Regions from separate parts of the Sorangium sp. So ce836 genome, predicted to be linked through region 1. Evidence: riboswitches for the same ligand, from Rfam matches in the RefSeq annotation. Region 1 holds a riboswitch; each other region holds the start of a gene.
What was found. A riboswitch is a leader RNA that binds a small molecule or an ion and turns the genes downstream of it on or off. The one in region 1 is predicted to bind cobalamin.
Positions count from the first base shown of each region.

Region 2: linked by a shared signal. The riboswitch ahead of NQZ70_RS24110 (dockerin type I domain-containing protein) and the one ahead of NQZ70_RS06995 (TonB-dependent receptor) in region 1 are both predicted to bind cobalamin.
Region 3: linked by a shared signal. The riboswitch ahead of NQZ70_RS02435 (energy-coupling factor ABC transporter permease) and the one ahead of NQZ70_RS06995 (TonB-dependent receptor) in region 1 are both predicted to bind cobalamin.

Region 1 is NZ_CP102233.1:1,878,702-1,888,695, forward strand. Features, by position in the region: gene NQZ70_RS06965 (GlxA family transcriptional regulator) at 1-431, opposite strand, end outside; gene NQZ70_RS06970 (DJ-1/PfpI family protein) at 759-1,496, shown strand; gene NQZ70_RS06975 (haloacid dehalogenase type II) at 1,542-2,354, opposite strand; gene NQZ70_RS06980 (LysR family transcriptional regulator) at 2,627-3,541, shown strand; gene NQZ70_RS06985 (hypothetical protein) at 3,554-4,081, opposite strand; gene typA (translational GTPase TypA) at 4,184-6,070, opposite strand; cobalamin riboswitch at 6,239-6,417, shown strand; gene NQZ70_RS06995 (TonB-dependent receptor) at 6,665-8,788, shown strand; gene NQZ70_RS07000 (sensor histidine kinase) at 8,940-9,994, shown strand, end outside.
Region 2 is NZ_CP102233.1:6,636,299-6,646,292, reverse strand. Features, by position in the region: gene NQZ70_RS24115 (hypothetical protein) at 1-626, opposite strand, end outside; gene NQZ70_RS24110 (dockerin type I domain-containing protein) at 694-2,100, opposite strand; cobalamin riboswitch at 2,347-2,555, opposite strand; gene NQZ70_RS24105 (ABC transporter permease) at 2,886-6,554, opposite strand; gene NQZ70_RS24100 (ABC transporter ATP-binding protein) at 6,551-7,426, opposite strand; gene NQZ70_RS24095 (thioesterase II family protein) at 7,444-8,190, opposite strand; gene NQZ70_RS24090 (non-ribosomal peptide synthetase/type I polyketide synthase) at 8,187-9,994, opposite strand, start outside.
Region 3 is NZ_CP102233.1:628,413-638,406, forward strand. Features, by position in the region: gene NQZ70_RS02380 (cobalt-precorrin-5B (C(1))-methyltransferase) at 1-11, opposite strand, end outside; gene NQZ70_RS02385 (FAD-dependent oxidoreductase) at 28-771, opposite strand; gene NQZ70_RS02390 (DUF3209 family protein) at 803-1,177, opposite strand; gene NQZ70_RS02395 (hypothetical protein) at 1,280-2,086, opposite strand; gene NQZ70_RS02400 (hypothetical protein) at 2,083-2,850, opposite strand; gene NQZ70_RS02405 (ABC transporter ATP-binding protein) at 2,847-3,584, opposite strand; gene NQZ70_RS02410 (TetR/AcrR family transcriptional regulator) at 3,581-4,267, opposite strand; gene NQZ70_RS02415 (CbiX/SirB N-terminal domain-containing protein) at 4,402-5,589, opposite strand; gene NQZ70_RS02420 (energy-coupling factor ABC transporter ATP-binding protein) at 5,565-6,401, opposite strand; gene NQZ70_RS02425 (CbiQ family ECF transporter T component) at 6,398-7,147, opposite strand; gene NQZ70_RS02430 (hypothetical protein) at 7,137-7,493, opposite strand; gene NQZ70_RS02435 (energy-coupling factor ABC transporter permease) at 7,490-8,167, opposite strand; cobalamin riboswitch at 8,301-8,505, opposite strand; gene NQZ70_RS02440 (enoyl-CoA hydratase/isomerase family protein) at 9,635-9,994, opposite strand, start outside.

The DNA.
Region 1 (9,994 bases):
ACCTCGACGGCGGGAAACTGGCGCGCGAGCGCGGCCGCCTCGCGCCAGTGCGTGGCGGCGCGGTGCCCCGCGAGCAGCCCAGCGGCGGCGAGGATGAAGGCGCCCGTGCAGACGGCGCCCATGCGCCGCACCTCGGGCGTCGCCGCGCGCAGCCAGTTGAGCAGCCCGGCGTCTCGCATCGCCTCGCGGGGATCGCCCCCCGCGACCAGCACCGTATCGGCGCCGCGGGCCACGTCCTCGAGCGCCCTGTGGGCGACGATCTGCGCCCCGGAGAGCGTCCGGATCACGCCGCCCGACACCCCGGCGATCTCGACGGCGTACGCCGGGGGCGCGCCAGGGCACCTCGAGGCGGCGCACGCCGAGGCCAAGGCGAAGACATCGACGGGTCCCATCACGTCGATGGCGCCCGCGCCGTCGTAGGCCACGACCACGATCCTGCGCGTCGGCGCATGCGGGCTCGGGCTCGGCGAGCCCCGCGGAGCGCGCTTCGAGGGGCGGGGCCGCTTCACGCGGCGACGGTACCCGCTGCGCACCCGACCGCAACGACAAAGCGCCCGCATTTCCTGCCAGGCCTCCGCCGAGGCCGGAGCCGAGGGCGCCGCGCCGCGGGCCCGGCTCGCGGCGCGGCGCGTGGCAGAAAATGCAGGCGCTCTGTCCCTCTGCCATCCCGCGCGGGGCGCATGCTCACGCGCACCGCTCGCCGAAGCGCGCGCCCTCCTCGCGCCCTGGCGCGAGACCAGAACAGAAAGGATTCCTCGATGAGCGTTCATGACGATGCCTCGTTCACCTTGCCCCTGAGCCTCCCCGTAGAGCGCAAGCTCCAGGTGGCGCTCTTCGTCTGCCCCGGCTTCTTCCTGCCCGACAACATCGGTCTTCAGACGGTGTTCGGCGTCCTGCCCAACGTGGACCTCCACCTCGTCTGGAAGAACAGGGACGAGATCGCGGGCGTCCCGCGCTTCACGACGCGGGCCACGACCACCTTCGGCGAATGCCCGAAGGCGCTCGACGTCCTCCATGTTCCGGCGCTTCCGCCCCACGTCATGGAGGACAAAGAATCGCTCGCGTTCCTCGCAGAATACGGCGGCCGCGCGGCGTGGTTGTCCGGCGTCTGCGCGGGCGCCCTGATGCTGGGCGCCGCGGGCCTGCTCAAGGGCTACCGGGCCACCACGAACTTTCACCTGCACGACCAGCTCGCCTACTACGGCGCGATCCCCACCAAGGGGAACGTGGTGGAAGACCGGAATCGGCTCACCTCAGGGCCGGTGTCCGGCGGATTCGATCTGGCGCTGCGCCTGATCGGGCGCCTGTGCGGCGACGAGGTCGCCAGGGAGTGCGAGCTGGAGATGGAATACGCACCGGAGCCGCCCTATGGCACGGGCAGCCCCGAGCTCGCCGGGCCAGAGCGGACGGCGAGGTCGCTTCAGAGGATGGCGCCGATCATCGAGGAGATGCGCCAGGTCGGCATCCGCGCCTCGCGGCGGCTGGAGATCGCCTGAGCCGCGCTGCGGGCCACGCCCCTCCGCGATGGCGCTCGGCGGCGGTCACGCCCCCGCCGTGACGAACTCGACCAGATCGTTCAGGCTCGCTCCCGCGGCGTCGGCGCTCACGCCCAGCTCCTCGGCCGGCAGGCTCAGGCGGTTGACCCAGAACGTTGGATAGCCGAACCAGCGGGCGCCCGCGGCGTCCCAGCCGGCGAACGGGACGAACAGGATCTCCTCGCGCTCGAGGCCGAGCGCGTCGAGCGCCATCCGGTACGCGCGCGGATCCGGCTTGTAGGTCCTCGCCAGGTCGGTGCTGAGCACGCGATCGAACAGGCCTCCCAGGCCGGAGCGCTCGATCGCGGCGCCGAGCATCCTCGGCGTGAAGTTGGACAGGAACGAGAGCCGGAGGCCCGCGCGCCTCAGCGATGCGAGCGCGGGGAGCGCGTCCGGCCACGCCTCGAGCTCGAGGTACGCCCCGAGGAGCCGCGCCCGCCTCGCCTCGCCGAGATCGAGCCGCAGCGCCCGCTCGGCGAACGCCAGCGCGTCCGCCGTCACCTGCCAGAAATCGGCGTACTCGCGGGCCGCGACCCGGAGCCACGTGTACTCGAATTGACGGGTGCGCCAGGCCTCGCTCAGCAAGGCGCCCTTGCCCGGACAGAGCTCCTCCGCCAGCGCGGCGATCGGCCGCGGATCGAAGATCGGAAAGGCGTCGAAGGCGAGGGCCTTGATCTTCCGGCCCGCCGCCGGCCGCGGCGGCGCCGGCCCGCGCTCCGCGGCGCACGAGGCGGTCACGGCCAGCGGGGCCGAGCCCAGGAGGCCTGTCGCGGCCGTCCCGGCCACGCGGTGGAGAAACGTACGACGACTCGAATGCATGGTGGCCTCGATCGGGTCATCCGACATGAAATGGGTGAGACCGCGCGGACGTGCGAGGCGCGCGGACGCGCGAGACGCGCGCGGCGTCACGCAACACGCAAAAGAGCTCACGCAGAGAGAGCGCGAGCGCTGCGCCAGAGACGAGCGCGCGAATGCGTGGAGAGAGCATGCACCCTCCGCCGTTGCCCGCACATCCGCCATCGCCGTATACTCGCCATGCATCTGTGCATGGCGCGGGGCGCTCTCGCGCAGCAGCGCCCCGCGCGAAGACCATGCTCGACTGGGACGATCTGCGCTATTTCCTCGCCGTCGCCCGGCACGGCAACCTCTCGGCCGCCGCGCGCGCGCTGAAGGTCACCCAGCCGACCGTGGGGCGGCGCATCGAAGCGTTCGAGCGGCGCCTCGGGGCGAAGCTCTTCCGGCGCTCGCCGTCGGGGTTCGCGCTCTCGGCCGCGGGCGAGAGCGTGCTCGGCCACGCCGAGCGCATGGAGCAGGGCGCGCTCGCCGCCGAGCGCGCCGCCGCCGGACGCGACGCCGGCCTGACCGGCCACCTCCGCGTCACCGCGTCCGAGTGGCTCGCGGCCCGCGTCCTCGGGCCGCTGCTCGCCCCGTTCCTCGCGCGTCACCCCGGCATCTCCGTCGAGCTCGTCGCGGATGCGCGCTGGCTGAGCCTCCCGCGGCGGGAGGCGGACATCGCCTTTCGCCCCGCCGCGTTCGAGCACCGCGAGGTCTTCCAGCGCGAGGTCGCGCGCATCGGGTTCGGCCTCTACGCGTCGGAGGCCTACCTTGCCGAGCGCGGCCTGCCGGACTTCGACCGGCAGTGCGAGGGCCACGCCCTCGTCACGATGAGCGACGAGCCGCCGGCGGTCGCCGACCTCGCGTGGCTGCGCGCCGTCGCCGCGAAGGCCCGCGTCGCCGCCCGCACGAACGGCCGCGAGGCCCAGGCGACGATGGGGGCCGCCGGGGTCGGGCTCGTGTGCCTGCCGCGCTACCTGGGCGACGCGACGTCGGGCCTGCGCCTGCTCTCGCCGCCGTCGCCGCCGCCCGAGCGCACGCTGTGGCTCGGGGTGCACCGCGACACGCGCGCGGTGCCGCGCGTGAAGGCGCTCGTCGCGTTCGTCACCGACGCCCTCGGGCCGCTGCGAGGCGCCCTCCGGCCGGGCGCGCGGCCGCGCCAGGGCCGGTGACGTCGCCCGCCGTTACCGGCCCTGGCTGAGCTGACAGGCCCGCTGATCTTCGTAAAACGGGGCGCAGTCCACCTGGACGAAGTCGGCGTCGCACGCCGGGTCGCTGGAGGCCATGCACGCGAACAGCGGATCGAGCCACGCCGAGATCTGCTCGCAGCGCGTGACCGACGGGATCTGGACGATCCCGCCCATGCAGTCGAAGAACGGCGCGGTCAGGTCGTTGCAAGGGCGCGGCACCGAGAGCAGCTCGGCGCAGGCGTCGCGACAGCCGGGGTCCGGGCAGGCGGTGCCGTCGAACAGGGCGCAGAAGAAATCGCACGAGGCCCGCGCTCCGCCGCCCGAGCCCGCTGCGCTGGAGCTCGCCGACTGCGGGCCCGCGCCGACGCTCGCGCGCCCGCTCGACGTCGCGCTGGCGCCGGCGCCCCCGGAGCCGTCGTCGCCCCCCGGGGAGCCGTCGACCACGACGCTCCCGCCGCAGGCGCTCGCCCCCGCGAGGGCGACGAGCGAAGCGAGGAGCGCCGGAAGCAGCGTCGTTCTCATGCCGGGGAGTCTACACCGGTCCACACCGGCGCGGGCAGGGGCGGGGGGCGCTCGCCGGGCGCGCGCTCGCCGGGCGCGCGCTCGCCGGGCGCCCCCCGCCGCTCACTCCACGGCCTGCGCCTGCTCGATCGCGTCCTCGCGGCGCTCCCGGCGGTTGCACGCGAGCACCTTCTTGCGGACGCGCACCGCGTCGGGCGTGACCTCGACGAGCTCGTCGCCGTCGATCCACTCCATCGCCGTCTCGATCGTGAGCAGCCGCGGGCTGGCCAGGAGGACGTTCTCGTCCTTGCCGTGGTTGCGCACGTTCGACAGCTTCTTCTCCTTGATCACGTTGACGTCGGTGTCGTTCGGCCGGTTGTGCTCGCCGACGATCATCCCCTCGTAGACCTCGACGCCGGGGACGATGAAGAACGTCCCGCGCGGCTGGAGGTGGTGCAGCGCGTACGGGGTCGCCACGCCGGCGCGATCGGCGACGATGGCGCCGGTCGGGCGGCGCATCATCGGGCCGCCCCAGGGCGCCCAGCCGTCGAACATCGTGTTGAGCAGGCCCGTCCCGCGCGTCGCCGTCAGGAACTCGCCCCGGAAGCCGATGAGCCCGCGCGACGGCACCCGGAACTCGAGGCGGGCGCGCCCGAAGCCGGGGTTCGTCATCTTCACCATCCGGCCGCGCCGGGTGCTGAGGCGCTCGGTCACCACGCCGACGTAGGTGTCGGGCACGTCCACGACCACGAGCTCGACCGGCTCCATCACCTCGCTGTTGATCTCGCGCGTCACGACCTCGGGGTTCGAGAGCTGCATCTCGTAGCCCTCGCGCCGCATCGTCTCCACGAGGATCGCGAGCTGGAGCTCGCCGCGGCCGAGCACCACGAACGTGTCGGGCACCTCGGTCGGCTCCACCCGGATCGCGAGGTTCTTCATCGCCTCGCGCTCGAGCCGCTCCTTCAGGTGACGGCTCGTCAGGAACTTCGACTGCTTGCTCTTGCCGGCGAAGGTCGACGTGTTGACGCCGATCTTCATCTTGATCGTCGGCTCCTCGACCACGATCCGCGGCAGCGACTCGGGGGTCGCCGGGTCCGCGATCGTGTCGCCGATGGTGACCGAGTCGAGCCCCGCGATGGCGACCACCTCGCCCGCGGCGGCGCTCTCGACCGCGACCCGCTTCAGCCCCTCGTAGGCGTAGAGCATCTTCACGTAGCCGCGCGACTGCCCGCCCTCGCCGAGGAGCGCGACGTCGGCGCCGGACCGGGCGGTGCCCCGGACCACGCGGCCGACCGCGAGCCGGCCCACGTAGTCGTCGTGGGTCGTGTTGCAGACGATGACCTGGAGCGGCCCGTCGGGGTCGCCGGAGGGGCCGGGCACCCGCTCGAGGATGGTCTCGAAGAGCGGCTCCAGGTCCTTGGCTTCGTGCTCGAGCTCGCGCTTCGCCTGGCCGAGCTTCCCGATCGCGTAGAGCGTCGCGAAGTCCATCTGCCCGTCGCTCGCCTCGAGATCGCAGAAGAGGTCGAACACCTCGGAGAGCACCTCGTGGGCGCGCGCGTCGCTCCGGTCGATCTTGTTGATGACCACGATGACCGGGAAGCCGCGCTGGAGGCACTTCGAGAGCACGAACCGCGTCTGCGGCAGCGGGCCCTCGGCGGCGTCGACGAGGAGCAGCGCCCCGTCGGCCATCATCAGGGTGCGCTCGACCTCGCCGCCGAAGTCGGAGTGGCCGGGCGTGTCGACGATGTTGATCTTGACCCCGCGGTACCGGATGCTCGTGTTCTTCGCGAGGATGGTGATGCCGCGCTCCCGCTCGAGATCGTTCGAGTCCATGACGCGCTCGGCCACGACCTCGTTCTCTCGGAAGGCGCCCGCCTGGCGGAGCATGTGATCGACGAGCGTGGTCTTCCCGTGGTCGACGTGGGCGACGATGGCGATGTTGCGGAGGTCGTTACGCGGCATATACGGCGGCGGCCGTGTAGCACGCGACCCACGGAGGAGCGAGCCCATCCTCGCCAGAGCCCGAACGTTCGGCCGGCGCGCGGACGTCGCGCGGCGAGCGCTCTCGTTCAGGTGGCGCGCGCGAGGCGGGCGCATGGCGAGGGACGCGCGCGGAGCGGGCGAGGTGAGCGGGAGCGATTGACAGCCGGAGGTGCATCCTCCTAGGGTGCGCGCCGCGCTGGTGCCTGGGCGCTCGCTCAGGCTGAATAGGGAACCCGGTGAGATTCCGGGGCTGCCCCGCAGCGGTAAGCGAGAACGACCTCCACCCCACGCACTGGCCCGATGAGGGCTGGGAAGCGGTGGACAGTAGGAAGCCGGCGCGGCCGGAGCGCTCGCGAGCCCGAAGACCTGCCCGCGCCCGGCGACGGGGACACATCCGACGCCGGTTCGACCTGGGAGCCTCGAGGGAGGCGGTGAGGTCCGAGCCGGTGCAGCCCTGCGCACGTCCCGGATCCCGAGCCGCCCCCCGCGTTGCCTTTCGGTCGCCCGCGGGGGCGAGAGGTCGGTCCAGGGCATCGCGCCGTGGGCGACCTTTTCCTCCTCCCGGAGCTCGATGCGAGCGGCCCGGCGCCGCTCCGCGCGATTGCGCGAAGGAGGACATGAATGCTGCGCGAGAACGTCACGAAGGGCCACGGACACCGTCATCGACTCCATCGGATCGCCGCGCTGGCGATCTCGCTGTTCGCCGCGCCGCCAGCGCGCGCCCAGGAAGAGCCCATCGAGGTCACGGTGCACGCGGAGAAGCCGGGCAGCGAGGCCGCCTCGCGCGTCTCGGTCGGGCACCGCGAGCTCGAGCTCAGGCCGCGGCTCCGGCCGGGCGACATCCTCGAGTCGGTCCCCGGGCTCTTCGCCGTGCAGCACGCCGGCGGCGGCAAGGCGAACCAGTACTTCCTGCGCGGCTTCGACGCCGACCACGGGACCGACGTCGCGTTCTTCGTCGACGGGGTGCCCGTCAACCTGGTCAGCCACGGCCACGGGCACGGCTTCACCGACCTCTACTTCATGATCCCGGAGCTCGTGATCGGGCTCGACGGCTACAAGGGGCCCTATTACGCGAACATCGGCGATTTCGGCACGGCGGGCGCCGTCAACCTCCGCTTCGCCGAGAAGCTCGACGAGAGCACCGCGCAGCTCAGCGTGGGGCAGTACGGCATCCTGCGCGGCCTCGTGATCGCCTCGCCGGAGCTCGGCGACGAATGGCGCGCGGTGGCCGCGGCGGAGGTCTACCGGAACGACGGGCCGTTCCAGAGCCCGGAGCGGCTCAAGCGCTTCAACGTCTTCCTGAGGGCGACGCGCGACCTCGGCAGCACCGGCAAGGTCCAGGCGACGTGGATGTCCTACGGCTCGACCTGGTACGGCTCCGGCCAGATCCCGGCGCGCGCCGTGTGCGGCGAGGGGGAGCAGGGCGGTCTGAACCCGCCGCCCTCCGCCTTCGGGCAGCCGTGCATCGATCACTTCGGCGCCGTCGATCCGACCGAGGGCGGGTCGACCGCGCGGCACATGGCGTCGGTCTCCGCCTCGACCGCGTGGCGGGACGCCGACCTGAGCGCGATGGCTTACTTCCTCCGCTATCGCTTCACGCTGTACTCGAATTTCACGTTCTTCGCCGAGGATCCGGTCCACGGCGATCAGATCGAGCAGAACGACGACCGCACGGTGCTGGGCGCCGACTTCCGGTTCCGCAAGCAGATCGAGCACCGCGGGGCGAGGTTCACGACCTCGCTCGGCGCGCAGATCCGCGCCGACGCGATCGACAAGTCGCTCCACCACGACGAGGCGCGCGAGCGGCTCGAGGAGCGGGATCGGACCCACGTCGACGAGGGCCAGATCGGCGTGTACGTCGAGCAGGACGCCCGGCTCCGGCGCTGGCTCCGCCTCGTGCTCGGCGTGCGCGGGCAGTGGATCGACGTCAACGTGGACGACCTGCGCGAGGACCTCGAGGGGACGGGGAACCGGTCGAGCGGCGCGCGGGGGCAGATGCAGCTGCTCCCGAAGCTCTCGGCGATCGTCTCGCCGGCCGTCGGGCTCGATCTCTTCGCCCACTACGGGCGCGGCTTCCACTCGAACGACGCCCGGGGCGCGGTGCTGGGCCAGGGGGCGGCGACGCTGATCACCCCGGCGAAGGGCTACGAGGTCGGCGCGAGGGTCGCGCCCGTGCGCGGCCTCTCGCTCAGCGCGGCCGGGTTCCTGCTCGACCTCGACTCCGAGCTGGTCTGGAGCGGCGACGCCGGCGTGACCGAGGCGTCGGGGGAGACGCGGCGTTATGGGATCGAGATGGGCGCGCGCTACCGGCTCGGGAGCTGGCTCTTCGCCGACGTGGACGCGACCTTCACCCGCGCGCGCTTCCGCGCGAACGCCGGCAACGGGAGCGCGGTCGCGCTCGCGCCGACCCGGACGCTGACCGCGGGCATCGGCGTGCGCAGGGCGTTCGGCGCCTTCACGCCGTTCGCGGCGCTCCGGGTGAAGGCGATCGGCGCGCGGCCCGCGACCGAGGACGAGTCGCTCACCGCCGAGGGGTTCACGGTGGTCGACGCGAACGCGGGGCTCCGGTGGAGGAACGTCGAGGCGGCCGTGGACATCCAGAACCTGTTCGACGCGACGTGGCGCGAGGTCCAGTTCGCGAGCGACTCGCGGCTGCCGTACGAGCCGGCCGCGGTCACGGGGATCCACTACTCGCCGGGGTGGCCGTTCACGGCGATCGGGCGGGCGACGCTGTACTGGGAGTAGCCCGGGGGCCAAGAGCGTCGGCCGTCGTTCCTCGCCTTCCGTCATCCGTGTTCCGTCAAGCGCCAGCGCACGATCCTCCGCCGGCGCCGCGCCCGCGCCGCCGGCCGCCGTTGCGAAGCCGCGCGCCCTGGGCTTCCATGCCGCCGGCCCCGTGAGCACCCCGCCGCCCCCCAAGCTCCGCGCGCCGCTCACCCCGCGCGCCCGCGCCGAGCTCGTCGCGACCGGCTGGGAGCTGTTCTCGGCCCTCCTGTTCCTCTCCGCCGTCGTCCCCGCGGCCCTCACCACGCCCTGGCCGGCGATCCTCCTGCTCGCCTCGATGGCCCTCTCGGCCGCGCTCTCGGGCGCGCTCGTCCGCCGCGGCGACCGCGGCTTCGCCATCGCCGCGGCGATCCGCACCCTCTCGTGGCCCCTCGCCGTCTCGCCGCTCGCCCTCCGCGGCCCCCCCGCGGGGCCGCCCTCGTGGCCCGGCCCGCTCGGGATCGGCCATGCGACGCCGCCGTCGTGGCTCGGCCTCCTGGTCACGGCCGTCGCCTTCGGCGTCATGGCCGGCGGCATGCGCCTCGCCATCCACCGCAGCCTGCTCCGCGCCGACGCGGCCGACGGCGGCGCCTCCGAGGCCGCCTCGGCGCGCGCCCTCGCCGCGGCGCTCCGGCCGCGCCTCGCCGAGTCGGCCACGGCCGCCGGCATCGTCGGCGGCCACGTCATGCTGCTCTTCTGCGTCGCGTTCCTCCGCACCCAGAGCCAGGTCGTGTTCCAGGCGTGGTTCGAGGTCGTCCCCCTCCTCGCGCTCTCCGGCACCCTCGGCTTCACCTTCGCCGTGCGCCCCGCCACGCACGCGATCGTCGCCGCCCTCCGGGCCGGCCCGTCCGGCGACCGCGCCCTGCTCGCCCGCGGCCTCGCCCGCGCCGAGCGGCTCCCCGACGTCCTCGCCTCCCTGAACTTCGCGCTCTGGCTCGGGTGCACCGCGATCGGCATCGCCTATGTCCGCCCCGGCGCCACCTTCCGCCCCGGCGCCCCCTTCAGCGCCGCCGACGCGCTCATGCAGCTCGGCTTCGGCGCGCTCTTCGCCTTCGGCGTCTCGTTCTACCAGCGCGCGTGGCACAGAGACTCCGTCGCGCGGGCCGTCGACCTCCTGCGCGCGTGGACCGGCGCGCCCGAGCGCGGCGGCGCGCCCCCGACGCCCCTCCGGCGGCGCATGCTGCGCGA
Region 2 (9,994 bases), 4.8 Mb from region 1:
ACGATGAGGTTGCCCGAGAAGCCCAAGGTGACGGTGCCGCCGTTGCCGAGTGACACCACGTCGGTCGAGCCCCCGCAGCAACCTCCGCCCTTGGGAGGACCGAAGGCGATGTTCGGGAACCTGTCCTGCCCGTAGTTCGGGCCCGGCCCGAAGAGGTGGCTTACCACCTCGGAGGCGAACACCGTTTCCGCGCCCGTGCAGTCAACGACGCCGCCGCCGCCGCCGCCACCCGCGCCGCCGTCGCCCGCGGCACCGCCGCTGCCCACGCCGTCGCCGCCCGCGCCGCCGTCGCCCGCGGCACCGCCGCTGCCCACGCCGTGGCCGCCGTCGCCGCCGTCGCCGCCCGCGCCGCCGTCGCCGCCCGCGCCGCCGCCGCCGTCTCCGCCTGCGCCGTCGCCGCCAGATCCCCCTGCGCCGCCCGCGCCGCTCCCGGCGTCGCTCGACGACGTGGTCGCCCCGCCGCCCGAACCGGTGGCCCCGCCCTGACCGGCCGCGCCGCCGGATCCCTGCGCCGCCGTTCCCCCCATTCCCCCGGAGCCGCTCCCGGACGGCGAGCCCTCGGAGGAACAGGCGATGATCGTGAGCACCGACAGAAGCACGCTCGCGCGCGTGATACGAGACACCATGAGACCTCCGAAGGCGAGCGCGCGCCGCGCCGGGGCGAACCCGGCGCGGCGCGCGTCGGCGTGCTGATCAGTAGAACGGCGCCGACGTGCCGTACCGCGCGAGATAGATGTTGTAATCGGCGGTGTTGATGCTCCCATCTCCATTGAAGTCGGCGTGCTGGTTGTACCCGGGGTTGCCCAGCTGGGTGCTCCACGACGCCACCAGGATGTTGTAATCGGCGGTGTCCACGTCGCCGTCGTTGTCGAGATCCGCGTCCGCGATGTTCCCGAAGCCGTCGCCGTCGGTGTCTCGCTGGTTCGCGTTCGCCGTGAGGTAGGCGTTGTCCGCGCCGTCGGGCACGCCGTCGCTGTCGGCGTCCGGCGCGCCGTCGGGGAAGTACAGCGTCACCTTCGGCGTCACCCCGATCTCCCAGAAGTCCGAGGCGCTCCCGGCCGAGTAGCACTGCCCCGCGGGGGACGAGTACTCGTCGCCCGACGGGTTCCAGGCGATCGCCAGGGCGCTCGTGTGGCCGACGAACGCGATGGGCGACGTCGCGCTGTCGTCCTCGCACGCGTCAGGCGTCAGCTCGAGGTATTGCGACGAGCTCCCCTCGTTCACCGGCGTCTGGCTGCCCCCGACGACGCTCGCCACCACGCTGGCGCGGATGAGCGCGGCATAGCCGTTCTCGCTCGCGCCGCCGACGCCGAACGCGTCCCCGCCGCCCACGTGCAGGGCGTCGTCCCCGTCGAAGCCGAGCGCCGCCGCGCTCAGCACGTTGCTCGCCAGGAGCGAGCCCTCGCTGCCGCCGTAGGCGTACGCGCTCGCCGTGCCGTCGATGACGTCCTGGATGTCGGCCGCCGCCCAGATCCTGAGCTCGCCGGTCCGGTTGGGCGAGGTCTGGTAGCCGATCCCGGTGACGAGGTTGCCCGCGGAGTCCACGGCGATCCCCCCGGAGGCGCCGGGGATGCTCGTGATCAGCGGGATCTCCGCGATCTGCGGCGCGGTCAGATCGAGGGCGTAGACGCCGCTCGTGTAGCCGCCCGGCCCGTTCCAGCCACCGTTGATGACGAGCGCGTCGTTACCGTACCAGGCCCCATCGTAGTAATCGACGTCGAGCTCGATCACGTCCCCGTGGCTGAGCAGGTCGGGCGGCGAGGTGACGCTGAGGATCGAGCTCGGGAACACGAGCAGCGGCGCCCCGTAGCCGACGCCGAGCGCGATCGTGCTGCCGTCCGGCGAGATGGCGAGGAAGCTCGGATCCATCGGCCCGTCGCTCAGCGTCGCGACGGGCACGTAGACGCCCGATCCATAGTTCTTCTGGAGGTACACGGTCTGATCGTTGGCGACGAGGAGCCGCCCGGCCAGCTCGTAGCCATCGATCTCCTCCGATGTCGTCGGGAACCCGTCCAGGGCTATGGACCAACCGTCGGCGATGGCGGGTAGGTCGAACGTATACGACGTGTTCCCCGCGTACTCGTCAAAGGCGTCCGCCAAGGCCGGCGGCGAGAGCAGGAGGAGCGCTGCGGCGACAGAAGATGCAGAAATGCGCACAGCGCCGGCCGCGACGCGCAGCGGCGCTGAACCTTGGGAAATGATCATCGGACCGACCCTTCGCCCCCGCGGGCGTTTGCGAAAGAAAGCTCGGGGGACGGATCGGAACCGGGACGGCGCGTGCGTCTGCGCCAGCTCGGACCTCCCCGCCTCCCTCGAGGCTTCCAGGTCAAACCGGCGCGGGATGTCTCCCCGACGCAGGATGTTGGCAGGTCTTCGGGCTCGCGAGCGCTCCGGCTGGCGCCGGGTTCCTACGGTCCACCGCTTCCCAGCCCGAAGGCCAGTGCTCGTCGTGGAGATCGTTCTCGCTTACCGCTGCGGGGCAGCCCCGGATTCGCACCGGGTTCCCTTTTGAGCCCCGGGCCGAAGCCAAGGGCACCAACACGAGGCACTACATATGGCGGTGCGATGCGCAGGTCAAGCGAGATGTTGGGGTGGGGGCAGGACGAGCGGACGAATGCAGCGCGTCCACTGTCGAAGATCGATGCGCCGGGCTTGGCCGTACAAGCCTTCGCCGCGTGCGCTCGCGGCACACTGACCCGATCGCCCCCAAGGCGCTCGAGCGGCAGTTCGACGCCCAGGCGCTCAACTATCTTGGTGACTGACGTGACGTGCGACCGCACACGCGGCTCGCCTGCATGAACCGATGGAGCTCGGATAAGGCCCATGTAGCCGCGCTCGCGCATGGTGAGACTGTCCGCGGAAGCGGGGGCGGACCACGGCGGCGCTCAGCGCGTCCAGCGCACCCCCGCGCGCCGAACTGCAGCGCGATCTTGCTGCGGGCTGCGATCGAGGAGCACGCGATCCGGGTCGACGACCACGGCGGCCGGACGGCGCTCCGACGTGAACGTCACGCGATCGGCGCCGGGGCTGCGCGTCGCGAGCACGCGGGAGAGCTCATTGCCGGCGTCGTCGAGCAGCGCGAGCGTCATGGGAGCCTGCGCCGAGGCCGGCGCGACGGAAGGGCGCCACGCGTGCCCCTCGAACGTGTATGGCGTGAACGCGAGATCCAGGCTGATATTCCAGCGCCCGTCCTCGCCGGGCACGCCGTCGGCCGAGAGGGCGCGGACAGCCCAGGACTCCACGGTTCGCAAGCCCTGTGCGGCCGAGCCGGCGCCGGGCAGCGCCTCCCATGTCGAGGCAAGGGACGCGAGGCTCGCACCCGGCGCTCCCCGGCCCCCTTGCGCGCCGAGGTGCTGCCGGAGCGCGCCGTCGAAGGCGTCCGGGCCGAGCTCATCGCGAAGCCGCTGCATCGCGAGGCCCGCGTAGAGCGGCACGTACGCGCCCGCGTCCGCCTCCATCAGCGGGACGACAGGCTCGCGCGCCTCCGCGATCGAGCGCAGCACCTTCTCGCCGATGCGGTCCGAGATCGCCCTGCGGGTCTCCCGGCCGAGCACGGCATCGACGGTGACGAGGCCGCTCAGGACGGGCAATCCCTCTCCGAGCGTGGCGTAACCGGCGACGAGGGCGGGGTGCAGCCGATCGATCCACCAGCGCTTCGACAGGTGCCGCGCCGTCGCGAAGAGGACGCCCGGGTTCTCGGGAGCGTCGTCCCAGCCATCCTCTTCGGAAAGGAGCAGGACGTCGCCGAACAGCCCTGTCGCCTTGATCTCCCTCGGGACCTCGACGATGCGCACGCGTGGACGTCCATAATCGCCGTAGCGCGCCGACAAGGCGCCGAGCGACCGGACGGCCGCATCACGGAAGGCGCGCGCCACCGAGACCCGCTCGGGGTGGTGGTAGACGTCGACGGACACCTCGCCCTCTGCGCCCCCGAAGGTGCCGCTCGTGCGCGCGTAGCGGCCAGCGACGATGGCGAGCCGCTCGGACCCGGACACGCGCCCTTCGACCTGCCCGTGCCCCTCCGCCGCGCCGGAGACCACCAGATCGAGCGCGTCCGGGGCCCGCACGGTGACGGCCAAGGGGAACGCCGTGCTCTCCAGGCCGTACGCTTGCTGGGAAGATGCCGCATCGGGGGCGCTCGGGAGCGGGCGCCGCGCTGGCAATCCAAGCTCGCGACGGTAACCCTCGGCGCGGAGCTCTCGTCGCCGATCGTACCCGAGCCTGGGGAGCAGGTCGCGGTCCTGGAGCCAGGCCCCCTCGGAGGACATCGGGTGCGGCTTGCCTTCGTTGGCGAACGACGGCCATGCCGCCGCGCCGCGCCAGGTGACGCGGACCGTCTCTCCGGACTCCAGGGGCCGCCCGAGCGTGATCCGGTGATGCCGCAGGCGATCGTCGCGGTCCCAGGACGCGATCGTTCGATCTTCCGCGTCGATGGCGGCGAGGGAGAGCTTCTCCGGGACGTCGAAGTCGAGCGCCTCGATGGGCCGCGATCCACCGTTCTCCAGCGTGAGCTCGTAGGCGATGCGCGCCTCGCGCTCCGCCGGGCGGAGCTCGACTTCGAGCTTTCCTTCCATCACACGCGGCCTCGGGGCAGCAGCGACCCCGACATACGTCACCTCGTACAAGGCCGCCTCTGCGCGCTCCTCTCCCGGCGAGCGGTATCTGTTCTCGATGTTGACGGCCCTGTACACCCGGAGCCCGCAGTGGGCGCCGACGGCCACGATCCCGCCGAGCACCATCATCTGGCCCGACGAGCGCTCGCGCAGCGCGCGCTGAAGCCGAGCCCGGAAGGCGAGCTCCGTGCCGCGCGGCCACCAGAGGACCGCGGCGAACACGATCGCCGCGGCCACCGACAGCAGCCAGCCGTTCACCCAGATCGCCTGGGTGATCCACGGCGCGAGGCCGGTGAGGGGTGAATAGAAGACGTGGATCGGCATCGCGTACTGGAGCGCCGTCTGCGAGACCACGCTGAGCGAGTGGTTCATGACGCAGAGGAAGACGGCGCTGAACGCCAGGAAATGGGCCAGCGCGCGGCGCGAGACCACGCTGTAGAAGAAGAGCGCCAGCGCAGCGACCTGGAGGTTCGCGGGCCAGATGACGGCGAGCGCGAAGAACATGCCTTCGCGCGGGGCGAAGGTGGCGCGGTCGATCGCAAGCTCCACGAGGAGCAAGCTCAGCGTCGGGGCCAGCGCGAGCGCGAGGGCGAGCCCCGCGAGGGCGAGCGCGCGCGGGAGCGCGATCACCCACGTCGGCGCCGGCAGCGCGTCCTGGATCTGCGAGAAGCCGGCGTCCCGCTCGCGCGTGACCCAGCTGCCAGCGGAGGAGCAGAGAAAGATCGCCGTCGGCATGTAGAAGAACTCCACGAGCCGCAGCCCCACGAGGCCTGCCCAGGGCAGCTGCGGGCCGTCCGCCCCGCCGTCGAGCTGGAACATGGCGCTCGCCACCATGAGGATCAGCCCGAAGAGCAGCACCATCCGGGTGCCGCGCGCGCGGAGGCTCTCGGCGAGGAGCTGCCACGCGACGAGCGCGACCGCGCGGCCCTGCGCTCGGGTGTCGAAGCGCGCTTTCGCCTCGTGCCTCGGGAGCGCGGGCGCCTCGCTCGAGGTCTGCGCGCAGGATGGATGCCCGGGGCTCCGGGTCGCCTGCCCACGGCCCCACACCCCCCGTGATCCACCGGCCTCGCCCCGCTGGTAGCCGACGAGGAGCCGCTCCGCGCTCGGCCTCGCGAAAGCGGCGACGAGCGCGAGCGCACCGATTCCCATCACGCCGAGCCGGTTCGCCAGGAACGGCCCCGTCAGGCTCATCGTGCCGCGGATGCGTTCTTCGGCCGTCCAGTACGAGAGCTGCGCGGCGACGGAGTTATAGCCGATGGGGTCGAGCCACTCCCCTGCCTCGCGGTCCACGCCCCCTCGCCACAGCACGAGGATACCAACCATCCAGACGGCCATGACGAGAAAGGACAGCGCATACGCAGGCGCGGAGCGCCCGCTCCGCACGGCCGCGGCGAAGTAGAGGGTGCCGAATCCGAAGACGCTCGGCACGAGGAACAGCGCATAGGCGTGCGCGACCGCGCTCCAGGGCGTGGGCATGAACAGGTCGGCGCGCCCGGCGAGGTGACGCATCGCCATGGGCACCAGCACCCAGGAGATCGATACGGACGCGGCGACGACGAGCCCGGAGGCGAGCGCGCCCAGGTACTTGCCGAAGAGGTACGTCCTCGGCCCGCAGGGGAACGTGTAGGCGACCTCGGCGAAGCGGTGCTTCAGGTCGTCGACGACCGCGCTCGTCATGATGTGCGCGAGGAAGAAGATCAGCCAGAAGCCGTTGTCGCTCGTGAAGTGGTAGATGACGTACGGCGAGTTGCGTGGGACATCGCTGGCGCCGATCTGCGCCATGTACTCGGAGTTCAGCGCGTAGATGCACGTCTGGACGACGAGCGACGCCATCAGGATGAGGTTCACGGAGCCGAGGAGCTGGCGCCTGAGCTCGCCGCGGGCCACGGCGCTCACCCAGAGCGCCCGCTGCCCGAAACCCTGAGCCGAGGGCGTCGTCACGCGGACGCCTCGTGCAGGCTGTGGTGGTAGAGATCCTCGAGCTCCGGCGCTTTCGGGCCAAACGCTTCGCCGGGCCGCGTCGCGCTCACCACGGTGACCACGACATCGCCGAGCCTCGGGGACACCTGCAGAGGCCGGACTCCGCGGGTGACCTCGGCCTGCCGCGCGCGCGCCACACGCGCCTGCCAGAGCTTGCCATCGAGCTCCGCGCATGCGGCTGAGGGAGAGCCGCGGCGGACGATCCGGCCGCCGGCGAGGATCGCCATGTCGCCGCAGAGGCTGGCGACGTCGTCCACGAGGTGCGTCGAGAGCAGGACGATAGCCTCGCCGGAGATCTCCGAGAGGAGCTGGTGAAGCCGGTTGCGCTCCGCCGGATCGAGCCCCGCGGTCGGCTCGTCGACGATCACGAGCCGCGGGGCGCCGAGGAGCGCCTGCGCGATGCCGACGCGCTGCCGCATCCCGCCGGAGAACTCCGCCACCGGGCGATCGGCGGCGCCCGTGAGATTGACGCGCTCGAGGAGCTCATGCACCGCGCGGGCGCGTTCGCGGCCGTCCACGATGCCCTTCATCAACGCGATGTGATCGAGCAGCCCTCGCGCCGTCACGCCAGGATGCACGCCGAAGTCCTGGGGCAGGTAGCCGAGCCGGCGCCGGAGCGCCGCCGGATCCGCGAGCACGTCGGTCTCGCCGAGGTGGATCGAGCCTGCGTCCGGCCGCTGGAGCGTGGCGAGCGTCCGCATCAAGCTGCTCTTGCCGGCGCCGTTCGGCCCGAGCAGGCCGAAGAGGCCGGGGCCGACGTCGAGCTCGATGCCGGACAGGGCGCGGACGCCGCCGGGGTAGGTCTTGTCCAGCCCGCGGACGCGTAGCTGCATGGAAGGTGTGACGTCGCTCATCGCGCCGCGGTGGCCTGGAGGATCCTGGGGAACACGGCGGCCATCACGAGCGCGTCGTGCTGCTTGATGAAAAAGTGGTCTCCGGGCAGCTCGACGCGCTCGTAACCCCGCGTCGAGCAGAGGCTCCAATGCCCGGTCGCTTCCCAGGAAACCACGGCGTCGGCCCTTGCGGCGCACACGGTGATGGGCACCGGCAGGGCGACGGGCTCGGGGCGGTGCCAGGTCTCCGCGAGGGCGAGGTCGGCGCGCAGCAGCCGACCTACCATGTCGCGGAGCTCGGCGTGCCGGAGGACATCGTCGGGGATTCCGCCTCGCCGCCGTAGCGCCTCGATGAAGTCCGGCTCCGGCAGGCGGTGGAGCTGGTGCGGATCGGGCAGGTGCGGGGGACGCGCTCCGGAGACGAAGAGCCGCGCGGGCGTGGCGCCAGCCTCATGGAGGCGCTTCGCCAGCTCGAACGCGATGAGCCCGCCGAGGCTGTGCCCGAAGATCGCCGTCGGCGGCCCATCGCCGAGCTCGCGCTCGATCGCCGCGACGACCTCCGTCATCGAGAGCGACGGCGGCTCGCGCGCGCGCTCTTCCCGACCGGGGAGCTGGACGCGAACGACCTCGACCGCATCTGGCGCCCGCTCCGGCCAGAGGCGGAAGAGCGACGCGCCTGCGCCCGCATGGGGCAAGCACAGGAGCCGCGCGCGGGGCCGTGCGCTTGGTGCGCTCCTGATGAGCCAGCGCCCTCGATCGCTCATCGAGAAATCTCCTGTGAAATGGATCGGGGAGCGGCGTTCGCCGTCCGCTCCAGCACGCGCACGACCATCGCGGCGACGCGCGACGCGATGGGAGCGAGCGAGAAGTCGTAGTGCCCGCAATCGAGAGGTTCGATGTCGAAGCGCCCTACGAGGATCGGCGTCCACCCACGATCCGGCGGGAGATCGAGCGACGGGCCGCGGGACGCCTGCGCGGAGATGAGGAGCGCGTCCCCCGCGTAAGCTCGCGGCTCGTACCGTCCGAGGGCGCGGAGCTTGGCCGACAAGTGCAGGGAGATGCTCCTCCATGCCGCGACATCGTCGCCGGGGCGGAGAATGCCGCGACGCTCGGGCGTTTCCTCGTGCCGCGACGCGTCCCACGCCTGGACGAGCGCGCCCGCGGGAACCTGGTCGAGCGGCAGGCCGAGCCACGGCTCGACGCCGTCGCGAACGGCCGCAGGCGCCGCGCTGTCGAGGAGGACGAGCGAGACGAGCGGCGCGCCGGCGTCCCGGAGGCGGCGCGCGACCTCGAGCGCCATCACGCCGCCGAACGACCAGCCCACGAGCACACAGGGCGCTCGGCTTGTGCCGAGCGGACGCAACACCGCGGCGCAGTCGTCGGCAAGCGCCTCGATGCTCAGATCCTCGCCCTCGTTCGCGGCAAGCTCGACGGCGATCACGGCCGCCCGGCCGTCGAGCGCTCGGGCGAACGCCTCGTATCGCCACACGCCGTCGCCCGGCGCCTCGATACAGACAATCTGCGCCGTATCCACCGCCCGGTTCAACCGGACTGCCCGGATGCCGCGCCGCGATCCGTCGGGGGCCTCCAGCGCACGCGCGAGCTCCGCCACGGTCGGATGCTGAAACAGAATGTCATGCGGCACCGCGCGTCCGAGCTCCTCGCCCGTCGCCGGGCTCGACGATGAGCCCGCCTGGATCCGGGCGACGAGGCGCTCGAGCACCGGCTCGGTGAACAGCGCGCGGATCGGCACCTTGAGGCCGTGCCGCCGCTCGAGCTCCAGGACGAAGCGGGTGGCGGCGAGCGAATCGCCGCCGAGCTCGAAGAAGCTCGAACGCAGGGAGACTCGAGGCGCTCCGAGGATCTCCTGCCACAGCGCGGCGACCTGGCGTTCGAGGTCAGTGCGAGGAGCGACGTGTTCGCCGCCCTGCTCGGCTGCGTCGATCCTCGGTAACGCGCTGCGGTCGACCTTGCCGTTGGCCGAGAGCGGCAGCGCGTCGATCGCTCGAACGTGCCGCGGCACCATGTGCTCCGGCAGCCGTTCGCGCAGGTGCTGCAGGAGCTCGGCCTCGCTCGCCTGGGCGCCGTCGCGCAGCGCGACATACCCGACGAGCTGCTTGCGGCTGTCCCTGGGGTCGCCATGGGCGACGACCGCTGCCGCCTTGACCGAGGGGTGAGCGGCGAAGACCGCCTCGATCTCGCCGAGCTCGACGCGGTGGCCGCCGATCTTGACCTGCTGGTCGTCGCGACCCAAGAGCTCGATGAGCCCATCTCTCCACCGGCCGAGATCACCGGTCTTGTACAGCCGTTCTCCGGTGGGTGCTCGAGGGCCCAGCTCGGTCGTTTCGAGCGCAGCCCCGCTCGTCGAACCGTCGGCCCAGGAGATGAAGCGCTCGGCCGTCTTCGTGGCGTCCCCCCAGTAGCCGCGGGCGAGGCCGAGACCGCCGATGTAGAGCTCCCCGGTCACGTGGTCCGGGCACTCCTCCATCCGATCGTTGAGCACGTACCAGCGCTGATTCCGCAGCGGCCGGCCGTACGGCACGCTCGTCCAGCCCGACAGCGCGCCTC
Region 3 (9,994 bases), 1.3 Mb from region 1:
ACCTCTGCCATCCAGGATCCTGAACGATTACGCGGATTTCTTCAGCGGGTTGTTGAAGAAGCTCTCGAGGAGCACGCTGCCCTCCGGCGCGCCGAGCGCGGCCAGCCGGTCGCGGAGCGGGTAAATGACGGCGCCGTCGCCCGCGCAGAGCGCGGCGTCGTAGGGGCCGGTCGCGAGCTCTTGCACGCGATCGCCGACGAGCGCGCACGCGCGCGCCGGCCGCTCGGGGTGGCCGACCGGGAGGAAGCCGCCGAGGACCGTCAGGCGGGCGCGCTGGGGGAGGCGCTCCCGGACGAACCGCTCGGACACGAAGCTGTCGTCGGACTCGACCAGCCAGAGCAGGTCGAGCTGCGCCGCGCCGGCCGCGGCCGCGCCCCGCGCGACGCCGAGCGCGGCGGTGATGCCGGTGTCGGTGGCGACGACGAGCGCGCGGCCGGAGAAGCCGTCCGGGAGCCGCAGCTTGCCCCAGGGGCCGCTCCACTCGAGCTCCGCGCCCACCGCGATGTCGTTGAGCACGTTCGACCCCGGGCCGGCGCCGATGCGCTTGACCGCGATCTCGACGCTGCGCTGCTCGGCGTCGCTGGAGAGCAGCGAGTAGGCCCGCTTCGCGAGCTTGCCGCCGGGCAGGGTGACCCCGGTGTTGATGATCACGTACTGCCCGCCGGCGAAGCCGAGCGCGGCGCCGTCGGCGCGCTCGACGCGGAGGAGCCGCGCCCCGTGGCCGAGCGGTTCGGCGTGGACGATCCTGATCTTCGCGCTGCCCTGAGCCATCGGTCCGCTCCTGCTCCTGCTCCTGCTCCGCTTACTCCGCCGGGTAGATCTCGTGCACGAAGTCGTGCATCTCCTCGAGCTCGCGGTAGAGCCGGCCGAGCCCGTCGACCTGGGCGCGGAGGTCGAGCTCGACCTGCTTCGTGAGGATGAGGAGCGAGCGCAGGTAGGCGAGCTTGTCGTCGCCCGCGGGCGTCTTCGCGACCTTCTCCTGGAGCTCCGCGAGCGACCCCTCGAACAGCCGCGAGAGGCTCTTGAGGTCCCCGGCGCGCAGCATCGCCGAGACCGGGCCGGGCGCCTCGGCCGCGGGGCCGAGCTCGGCGAGCTCGTGCGCGCGCTCGGCGGGATCGTCGATACCCAAGATGTTCATGAGCCCCAGGCGAAGCGCGGCGATTTCGTGACAGGCCATGTCGGCTCCCTTCGTTCGGCCCCTCCTACCAGCTAGGGAACAGGGCGGGAAGGAGCAGGCGACCGGCGCGAACGAGGGGCGCGGGCGGCGCGCTCCTCGGGCTCAGCGCGCGTCGGCGCGCTCGAGGAGCACGCCCGCGGCGGCGATGGCGAGGGCGGCGAGCGGGACCGCGATCGCCAGCCCGACCGGCCCGAGCCAGGCCGACGTGGCGTCGTTCCAGAGCAGCGACGCGAGCACGATCGCGTCGCGGAGGCCCTCGCGCGCCTCGAACGCGTCGGGCCGGTACATGAACGCCGCCGTGGGCAAGAGCGGCGCGATCCACACGGCCGACGCGACCAGGAGCGCGTGGAAGCTGTCGCGCATCCGGACGAGCAGCGGCAGGAGGGCCGAGAGCAGCGCGAGCGCGAGCGCGACGAGGGCGAGGCCGGCGCCGAGCGCGCCCGCCACGCTGACCATGTCGTTCGCCCTGATGTAGGGCGCGACGGCGAGCGCGGTGCCGACGGCGACCGCCGCGCCCGCGCCGGCCCCGGCGAGCAACGAGGGCGCCGTGCGCGCGGCGAGCAGGACGCGGGCGCGGATCGGCTTGGCGAGGAGGATCTCGAGGCGATGCTCCTCTCGCGCCGTGACCGTCGCGTCGACGAGGCCCGCCAGGGCGACGAAGTAGGCGATGAAATAGGTGGCGAGGAGATCGTTGAGCAGGAGCACGGCGGCCATCCCCTCGATGCGGAAGGCCTGCTCCATGAAGCGGATGACCTGGGCCGGCACGCGTACGAGCAGCGCGTGGGTGCCGAGCACCACGAGGACGCCGGCGATCGCCGCGACGATCGAGGTGCGGCGCGGGGCGCGGCGCGCCTCGATCGCGAAGTAGCCGCGGAGCGAGCCCGCGGCGGGGGCGGTCGCCCGGGTCACGCTTCCATCCTCCGGACGCCCGCGGCGCCGACGGCGATGGCGAGGGCGGTGAGCGCGGCGAGCGCGAGCATCGGGGGGCAGAGCACGGCGGGGCCGAGGCGGTCGAGGCTCCCGAGGCCGAGGGCGCCGAGGGTGATCGGGTTCGCGAGGGTGATGGCCCGCCAGGCGGGCTGATAGAAGCCGATGAGCGAGAGGCCCACGAGGCCCCCGAGCGCGCCGAACCCGATCAGCGCCGAGGCGCCGCGGTGCTTCACCCACGCGGCGATCGCGGCGGAGAGCGCGGTCGCGAAGAGGGCCGCGAAGGCGTGGAGCGACATCGCGCCGAGGAAGGGGCCGGGGCGGAAGCCGGGGACGCGCGCCGTGAAGTAGACGGCGCCGGCGAGCTGGGTCGCGGCGTGCAGGGTCACCATCACCGCGCAGGCGCTCAGCGCGCGGAGCGCGAAGTAGCGAGGGATCGAGAGCGGCTTGCTGGCGAGGAGCGGCAGCACGCCGGTGTCGCGCTCGCGGAGCACGACGCCGCTCGCGAGCACCACGGGGACGAAGGCGATCACCTTGTTCATCGTCAGGTCGATCCACACGTACATGAAGGTCTGGAACGGCCCGGCGTCGCCGAACCAGGCGGCCATCGCGGCGCGCACGTGCTCGGGCGGACGCGCGAGCACGACGGGGATCGCGACCAGGGCGTAGGCGAGCATCGCGGCGCAGAGCCAGGTCTTCCGCTCGCGGAGCGTCGCGAGGTAGTCGAGCCACAGGAGGCGGATCACGCGGCCTCCCTGCGCACGAGCGCGAGGTAGAGATCGTCCATGGTGCGCGCGCCGTGCGCGTCCTTGAGGCGCTCGACCTCGCCGCAGGCGACGAGGCGCGAGCGGTGCATCACCGCGACGCGCCGGCAGAGGGCCTCGACGTCGGAGAGGATGTGCGACGAGAACACGACGGTGACGCCGCGCTCGCGCGCGAGCTCGCGGAGCAGCTCGAGGAGCTCGTGGCGGCCGAGGGGATCGAGGCCCGAGGTCGGCTCGTCGAGCAGGAGCACCGCGGGCTCGTTGATCAGCGCCTGGGCGATCCCGACCTTCTGGGCCATGCCGGTGGAGAAGCCGCGCAGGGGGCGGTCGGCCTCGCGCTCGAGCCCGAAGCGGCGCACGAGGGCGTCGGCGCGCGCGGCCGCGACCCCGCGGGGCAGCGCGAACATCGCGGCGACATAGTGGAGGAACCCGCGCGCCGTCATGTCGGGGGGCAGCGCGTACGACGCGGGCAGGTAACCCGCGCTCCGTCGGACCTCGAGCGTCTCGCGGACGACATCGCGCCCGAGCACGCGCGCGGACCCCGCGGTCGGCAGGGTCAGGCCGAGGAGCATGCGCAGCGTGGTCGTCTTGCCGGCGCCGTTGTGCCCCATGAAGCCGAAGATCTCGCCCGCCGCGACGGTGAAGCTCACGCCGTCCACGGCCGTGACCTTCCCGAAGCGCTTGCCGAGCGCGCTCACCTCGATCGCCTGGTTCATCGCTTGCTCCTCGCGCGCGACGCGGTCGCGCGCCGTGTCAGGGGGATCGTCGTCGTGGAGGCCGCCGCGAGGCGCGCGGCCAGGCCGGCGCGGAAGATGTCGGCGATCGCGTCGAGCGCGCGCTCGCCGGCGAAGGTGCCGAACGACGTGACCAGCCCGAGGTGCTGGGGCGCGAAGCGCAGCACGCCGAGCACGAAGGGGATCGCGTCGCGATCGACGTCGGGCCGGATCTCGCCGCGCGCGATGCCCTCGTCGACCCATCCGGCGATCTGGGCGACCTGCGCCTTCGCGGCGGCGGCGCTCGCGGCGTCGTCCTGCGGGCGGAGCGCGCGGAGGTCGGGGTCCTCGCGGAGGAGCTTGCCGAAGAGCGGCTCCGCGGCCTGCTGGCGGTAGGCGAAGCGGAGGGTCTCGACGAGGCGATCGAGCGGGGAGTCGAGGCCCATCACCTCGGCGGCGAAGCGGGCGCGGATCGCGGCGAAGGCTTGCTCGACCACCTCGCGCAGGAGGGCCTCCTTGTCGGCGAACTCCAGGTAGAGCGCGCCCTTCGCGCAGCCGGCCTCGGCGGCGACGGCGTCGAGGTTCACGCCCTTGAAGCCGCGCTCGGCGAAGAGGCGCCTGGCGGCCTCGAGGATCTTGGTGCGACGCGCAGGATCGCGGGGCTTTTCGGGGCGGCGGACGGGCACAGAACCGATTTGACTCATATAGACAAACGAGTCAAATCGGACGACGCCTGGCGCGGGGCGCGGGCAGGGGCCACGGGAGGGCTATCTCCGCGCGTCAGAGATCCACGCTCGAGCGCGGCCCCGGGCGCCGAGCCTCACTGCATGATGTCGTCGACGATCCGCGCCACCAGCCGGTCGCCGAGCAGGTGCTCCTCGACGAGGTCCTTCGCGTCCTCCTCGCGGACGCCGCGGTACCACACGCCGTCCGGGTAGACGGCGACCGTCGGCCCCTCGCCGCAGCGCCCCATGCACGACGTCCTCGTCACGCGGATCTGCTGCTGCTGGCCGGCCTGCTTCACGCGGCGGCGCAGCGACTCGAGCAGCGCCAGGCTGCCGCGGTCCACGCAGTCGGCGTTGCCGCACACGAGCACGTGCTTGCGCAGCGGGCGGTGGGCGTGCGGGTGGTTCGACGCCTGCGTGTGCGTGAGCGTGTGGCGCACGCTGTAGAGCATCGCCTTGAGCCCGCCCACCTCCCGGGCGAGCCCCGGCATGGCGGTGCGGTACATGCACGTGTCGCAGGGGAGGGGAGACTCGCCGGCGAGCGCCTGGCGCGCGCGCTCGTCGATCAGTCCCGAGAGCGCGCTCGACCGGCCGAGGTGGGGCGCGAGCGACGCGCGGATCCACGGGTACGTCGACGCGAAGCGGTCGACCTGCTCGGCGAGCTTCGTCATGAGCCGGCCGGCGAAGAGGAAGTAGGGGAGCACGACGACGCGCTCGGGCCGCTGGCGCGCGACGCGCTCCAGCGTCTCCTCGACCGAGGGCCGCGTGACGCCGATGAAGGTCGGCTCGACCAGGAGCAGCCCCCGGCCCTCGCCGATGAGGCGCGTCATCTTGCAGAAATCGCCGTTCGCGTCCGGGTCGCTGGACCCGCGCCCCACCACGACGAGCGCCGTCCGGGCGCGCGCCGCCGGGTCGTCCGGCAGCGCGGACGCGGCCCGCTCGAACGCGACCTCCGCGAGCGCCGGGTGCACGCCGAGGTGCCGCGCCGCCGAGAAGCGCACGCCCGGGTGCGCGGCCCGCGCCTGCTCGAGCGCCAGGGGGATGTCGTTCTTCACGTGCCCGGCCGCGAACAGGAACAGCGGCACGACCGCCACCCGGGACACCCGCGCCGCGAGCGCCGCGAGCGCGTCGGCGAGGTACGGCGTCGCGAGCTCGATGTAGCCGTGCTGCACCACGACCCCGGGTCGCGATGCGCCGTAATCGGCCACGAGCGCCTCGAACTCGGCGTTCGACGCGGCGTCGCGGCTGCCGTGGCCGATCAGCAGGAGCCCTTCGTCATGCATGCGAGCGCCTCCTCCAGGGTGAGCGGGAGCCCTGCGCGGCCGCGCGGGTGGACTGGCTCGGCCGGGCTCATCCGGGCCCAGAGCTCCGCGACCCACGGCCGCCGGAGCCGCGCCCGCGCGAGCAGCTCGCCGGCCGCGAACACCTCCCGCGGCGGCCCGTCCGCGAGGACCTGCCCGTCGCCGAGCAGCACCGCGCGCGTCGCGAAGAGCGGCACGAGGTCGACCGCGTGCGTCGCGGCGACCAGCGTGGTCCCCTGCTGCTCCGAGAGCGCGCGCAGCGTCCGGCACAGGGAGAGCTCGCCCTCCGGGTCGAGCCCCGCGGTCGGCTCGTCGAGCAGGAGCACGCGCGGCTGCATCGCGAGCATCCCGGCGATGCACGCGCGCTTGCGCTCGCCGAAGCTCAGCGCCTCGATCGCGCGGCCGGCGAGGTGCGCGAGCTGCACGGCCGAGAGCGCCGCCTCGGCGCGGCGCCGCGCCTCGGGCGCGGGCAGGCCCAGGTTCCGCGGGCCGAACAGGACGTCGTCGAGGAGCGTCGCGCCGAGCAGCTGGTCGTCCGGGTCCTGGAGCACGAGCGCGGCGCCCGCGGCCACGGCGTCCGAGGGCGAGCCCACGCGGCGGCCCGCGATCTCGACGCTGCCGCCGGGCGCGGGGAGGAGCCCGACGAGCGTCCGGAGCAGCGCGGTCTTGCCGGCGCCGTTGCCGCCGAGCACCGCCACGGACTCGCCCTCGGCGACGTCGAGGCGCACGTCGCGCAGCGCGGGCTCGGCGCCGCGGTAGCCGACCCTGGGGGCACGGAGGGCGATCGCGCTCATCCCGCCGCTCCGGCGGCGACGCTGAGCCCGAGGGCCGCGAGGGCGAGGGCGGCGAACGCGAGGTTCGCGGCGGGCGCGCTCGGCCGGCGGTCGGCGACGGGGAGCTCCCCCCGGTAGCCGCGGAGCTGCATGGCGACGGCGGCGTGCTCGGAGCGCTCCAGGGTCCGGAGCGCCACGACGCCCGCGACGGCGCCGGCCGAGCGCGCGGCGGCGCCCGGGCGCGCGAACCCGCCGCGGAGCGCGGCGGCGCTCCACGCGCTGTCGGCGGCGCGCTGGAGCACGCCGGCGAAGCGCCGCGCGAGCGCGAGCAGCTCGACGAGGGCCGCGGGCGCGCCGAGCCCGGCGAGCGCCGCCTCGATCTCGGCGGGCGCGGCGGCGTTCGAGAGCCACCGGAGCACCGCGGCGGCCGCGAGGACGCGCGCGGCGATGACCGCGGCGCGGCGGGCCCCGTCGCGCGCGATCGCGTCGAGCGGGAACGGCGCGCCCGCGAGGAGCGGCTCGCCCGGGGTGAGCGCGAGCGCGAGGGCCGCGGCGAGCCCTCCGAGCCACGCGGCGGGCGCGAAGGCGCGGAGGACGGCGCCCGCGCTCATGCCCTGGAGGGCGAGGGCCGCGCACGCGACGGCGAGCAGCGCGGCCGGCGTCCAGGGCGAGCGCGCGCCCGCGGCGACGCAGCACGCGGCCACGGCGGCCCCGAGGCGGAGCCGGGGATCCACGTCGCGGAGCCGCGCGGGGGGGTCAATCCGCACGGAGCCCGTCGCCGCCGGGCTTGCCGGCGGGCTGGCCGGCGCGCTCCACGAAGAGCACGCGCGAGAAGTAGCCGAGGGCGAAGCCGGAGAGGAGCCCTGCCCAGAGGAACGCGAAGAGCAGGAGGTCGCCCTCGAGGCCCGCGAACAGCGGCCCCGTGTCGTGGCGGCCGGCGTCCTCGGCGACGCGGCGGACGACGGCCTCGTCGATCCCGTCCCACGAGGCGTTGCCGCACGCGGCGAGGCAGAGCGCGGCGGCGGCCGGGAGCGCGGCGGCGAGCCGCAGCGCCGCGGCGCGCGCGCCCCCCGCGAGCGCCGGCAGCGCGCGGTGCGCGGCCCGCCGCGTCACGACGCCCCCGCGGGGAGCGGGACGACCTGGAGCCGCTCGAGGATGTCGGGCCGCCGGGCGCGCAGGAAGACGAGCGCTCCCGCGGTCATGGCGCCCTCGAGCAGGCCGAGCGGCAGCTGGGTGGGGACGAAGGCGAGGGCGACGCCGGTGAACATGGATCCCACCGACCCGTCGCCCGCGAGCCCGAGCGCGAGCTCGAGCGCCGTGGTCGCGTACGTGGCCCAGTCGGACGTCACGCCGGCCAGGAACCCCGCGACCCAGAGGCTCGCGCCGCAGCGCCGCGCGAGCCGGAAGACGAGGTATCCGGTGAACGCGCCCGCGATGCCCATCGACGCGACGTCGGCGCCGAGCGTGGTGAGCCCGCCGTGGGCGAGGAAGAGGGCCTGGATGAGGAGCGCCACCACGGTGACGAGGACGGTCATCCAGGGGCCGATGAGCACCGCGGCGAGCCCGGTGCCGCACGGGTGGGAGCAGGTCCCTGCGGTCGGCACCGGCACGGGCATGCACGAGATCGCGAAGACGGCGGCGGCGATGAGGCCGACGAACGGCTTGTAGAAGGCGTCGTTCTGGGTGCGGCGCCGGAGCAGGTGGAGGGCGACGGCGACGAAGGGCAGGGCGAGCGCGTTCCAGACCGCGCACCAGCCGAGCGGCAGGACGCCCTCCGCGAGGTGCATCGCGGCCGCGGGCCGGGGCGCGAGCAGCGTCGCGAAGAGCACGGCGGCGATGGATATAGCGCGGCCGTGAAGACCGATTTCGGCGCTCCGGGTGAAGTCCGCACCCGAACGCCACGAAGACGTGCGCAAGCTGCACCTCGTGGGGGGCTCGGGTAGGTCTCCCGGCTCATGGGTTCAGGGAGCCTTTCGGGCTCCCAGCGCCGCGTCCACCTTCCCAGGCCTCTTCAGAGGCCCAGTGGTCTTTGGAGGCGGCTCCCCACTCACGGTGGCGGTACCGCGCCGGTTTCGCACCGGCTTCCCTGTTATGCCCAGAGGGCACCCGAGGTGTGGATTGTCAGATGGATGCTCGGTAGTCCCGTTTCGCGCCCGGCGTCAAGGACGTCGCGCCGCGGCCGCGGGGCAGGCGCTCGCCTCGCGGGGCTGCCCCGAGGCGCGCGGGCGCGTTCGCGGCGGCCGTCTCGCGGCGCGCGCGGGTGCGCTCGCGGCGGCCGTCTCGCGGCGCGCGCGGGTGCGCTCGCGGCGGCTGTCTCCGCGGTCCGCGCGGGCGCGCCTCACGCCGGACCGAGCTCCGTGACGAACCGCGCGCGCGGGCTGCCGCCGCGTGCCGTCCAGCCCGCCGCGGTCCGCGGAGCGCTCCCGGCGTCCGGAGGTCCGGCGCGGCGGGGGCCCGCGCTGTCCCGCGCCCGCCCTCGCGCCATTGCGAGCGGCCGGTCCGCCGCTGCCGTGGTGTCCTGCGCGCGTGGCGCCGCCCTGTCGCGCCGACAGGCAGCGCGATGCGCGCTCGCGTCCTCCGCGCGCAACGTGGAGTCCGCGAAATTGACCGAGACGCACGCGGACAAGCTTCCTCGAAAAAGCTGCAAGCGATGTGTTTCTGTAGTTAAAGTCTCTTTACTTGCTCGTCCTGGGATCGCCGCTCGCCCCCGGGGCCCGCTCGGAGCGTGCGCCGCCCCGCGCGTGCGGCGCACGTTCCGGTGATTTTCTCGCCGCAGTGTGCTTTGTTCGTCCTGGCTCTTTACTTGTGAGCAAGTGTTCCGTGTCTGGCTCGCTTCGTCGCGGAGCCTGACGTGACGGGGCGGGCTCTCGTGCTCTCTTTTCGAGCGTGCGGCGAGCGACTCCGCCGGACGCTGCTCCCGCGCGGGTATGCCCGGCTCGAACGCGCATTCGCGGGAATCGGCGGTGTGCGCGCTGCGCCGTCTCCTGGCTGTCATCGTGCTGGGAGCAATCCGCTCATCCGCGTGCATCGGTTGCACTTTGTTATCGACAACCTGCTTCCGGGTGCCACACTCCGAGCACCGCATGCGCACCGGCGCGGTTTCCCCCCCCGGCCCGGAGCGCGTGCGGGCTATTTCGAGCACCGCAGCGGACGTTCTCCGCGCCGCTGCGGTTTCCCTGCCGCGGTCATGTCTGGCCCCCCTCCAGCATGACACGCGGTCTTTTTTTGGGTCTTCCGGCCCGCTGTTCGGAAACTCACTTTCCTGTGAACGTGGCCTGCGATTTCGCCAGGAACGCTTTCATTCCGAGCTGTTGGTCCTCGCTGCCGAAGAGCGCGGCGAAGGCCTGGGCTTCCAGCTCGTTGGCGGCGGTGAGGTCGAGGCTCTCGCCGCGCAGGATGACGCGCTTGGCGGCGGCGACGGCGAGCGGCCCGCGCGAGGCGATCTTGAGGGCGGTCTCGCGGGCGCGCGCGAGGAGCTCGGCCGCCGGGAAGACGGCGTTGACGAGGCCGATCGAGAGCGCCTGCTCGGCGGTGATCATGTCGCCTGAGTAGATGAGCTCGCGCGCGCGGCCGGGGCCGACCCGCCGCAGCAGCCGCTGGGTGCCGCCGAACCC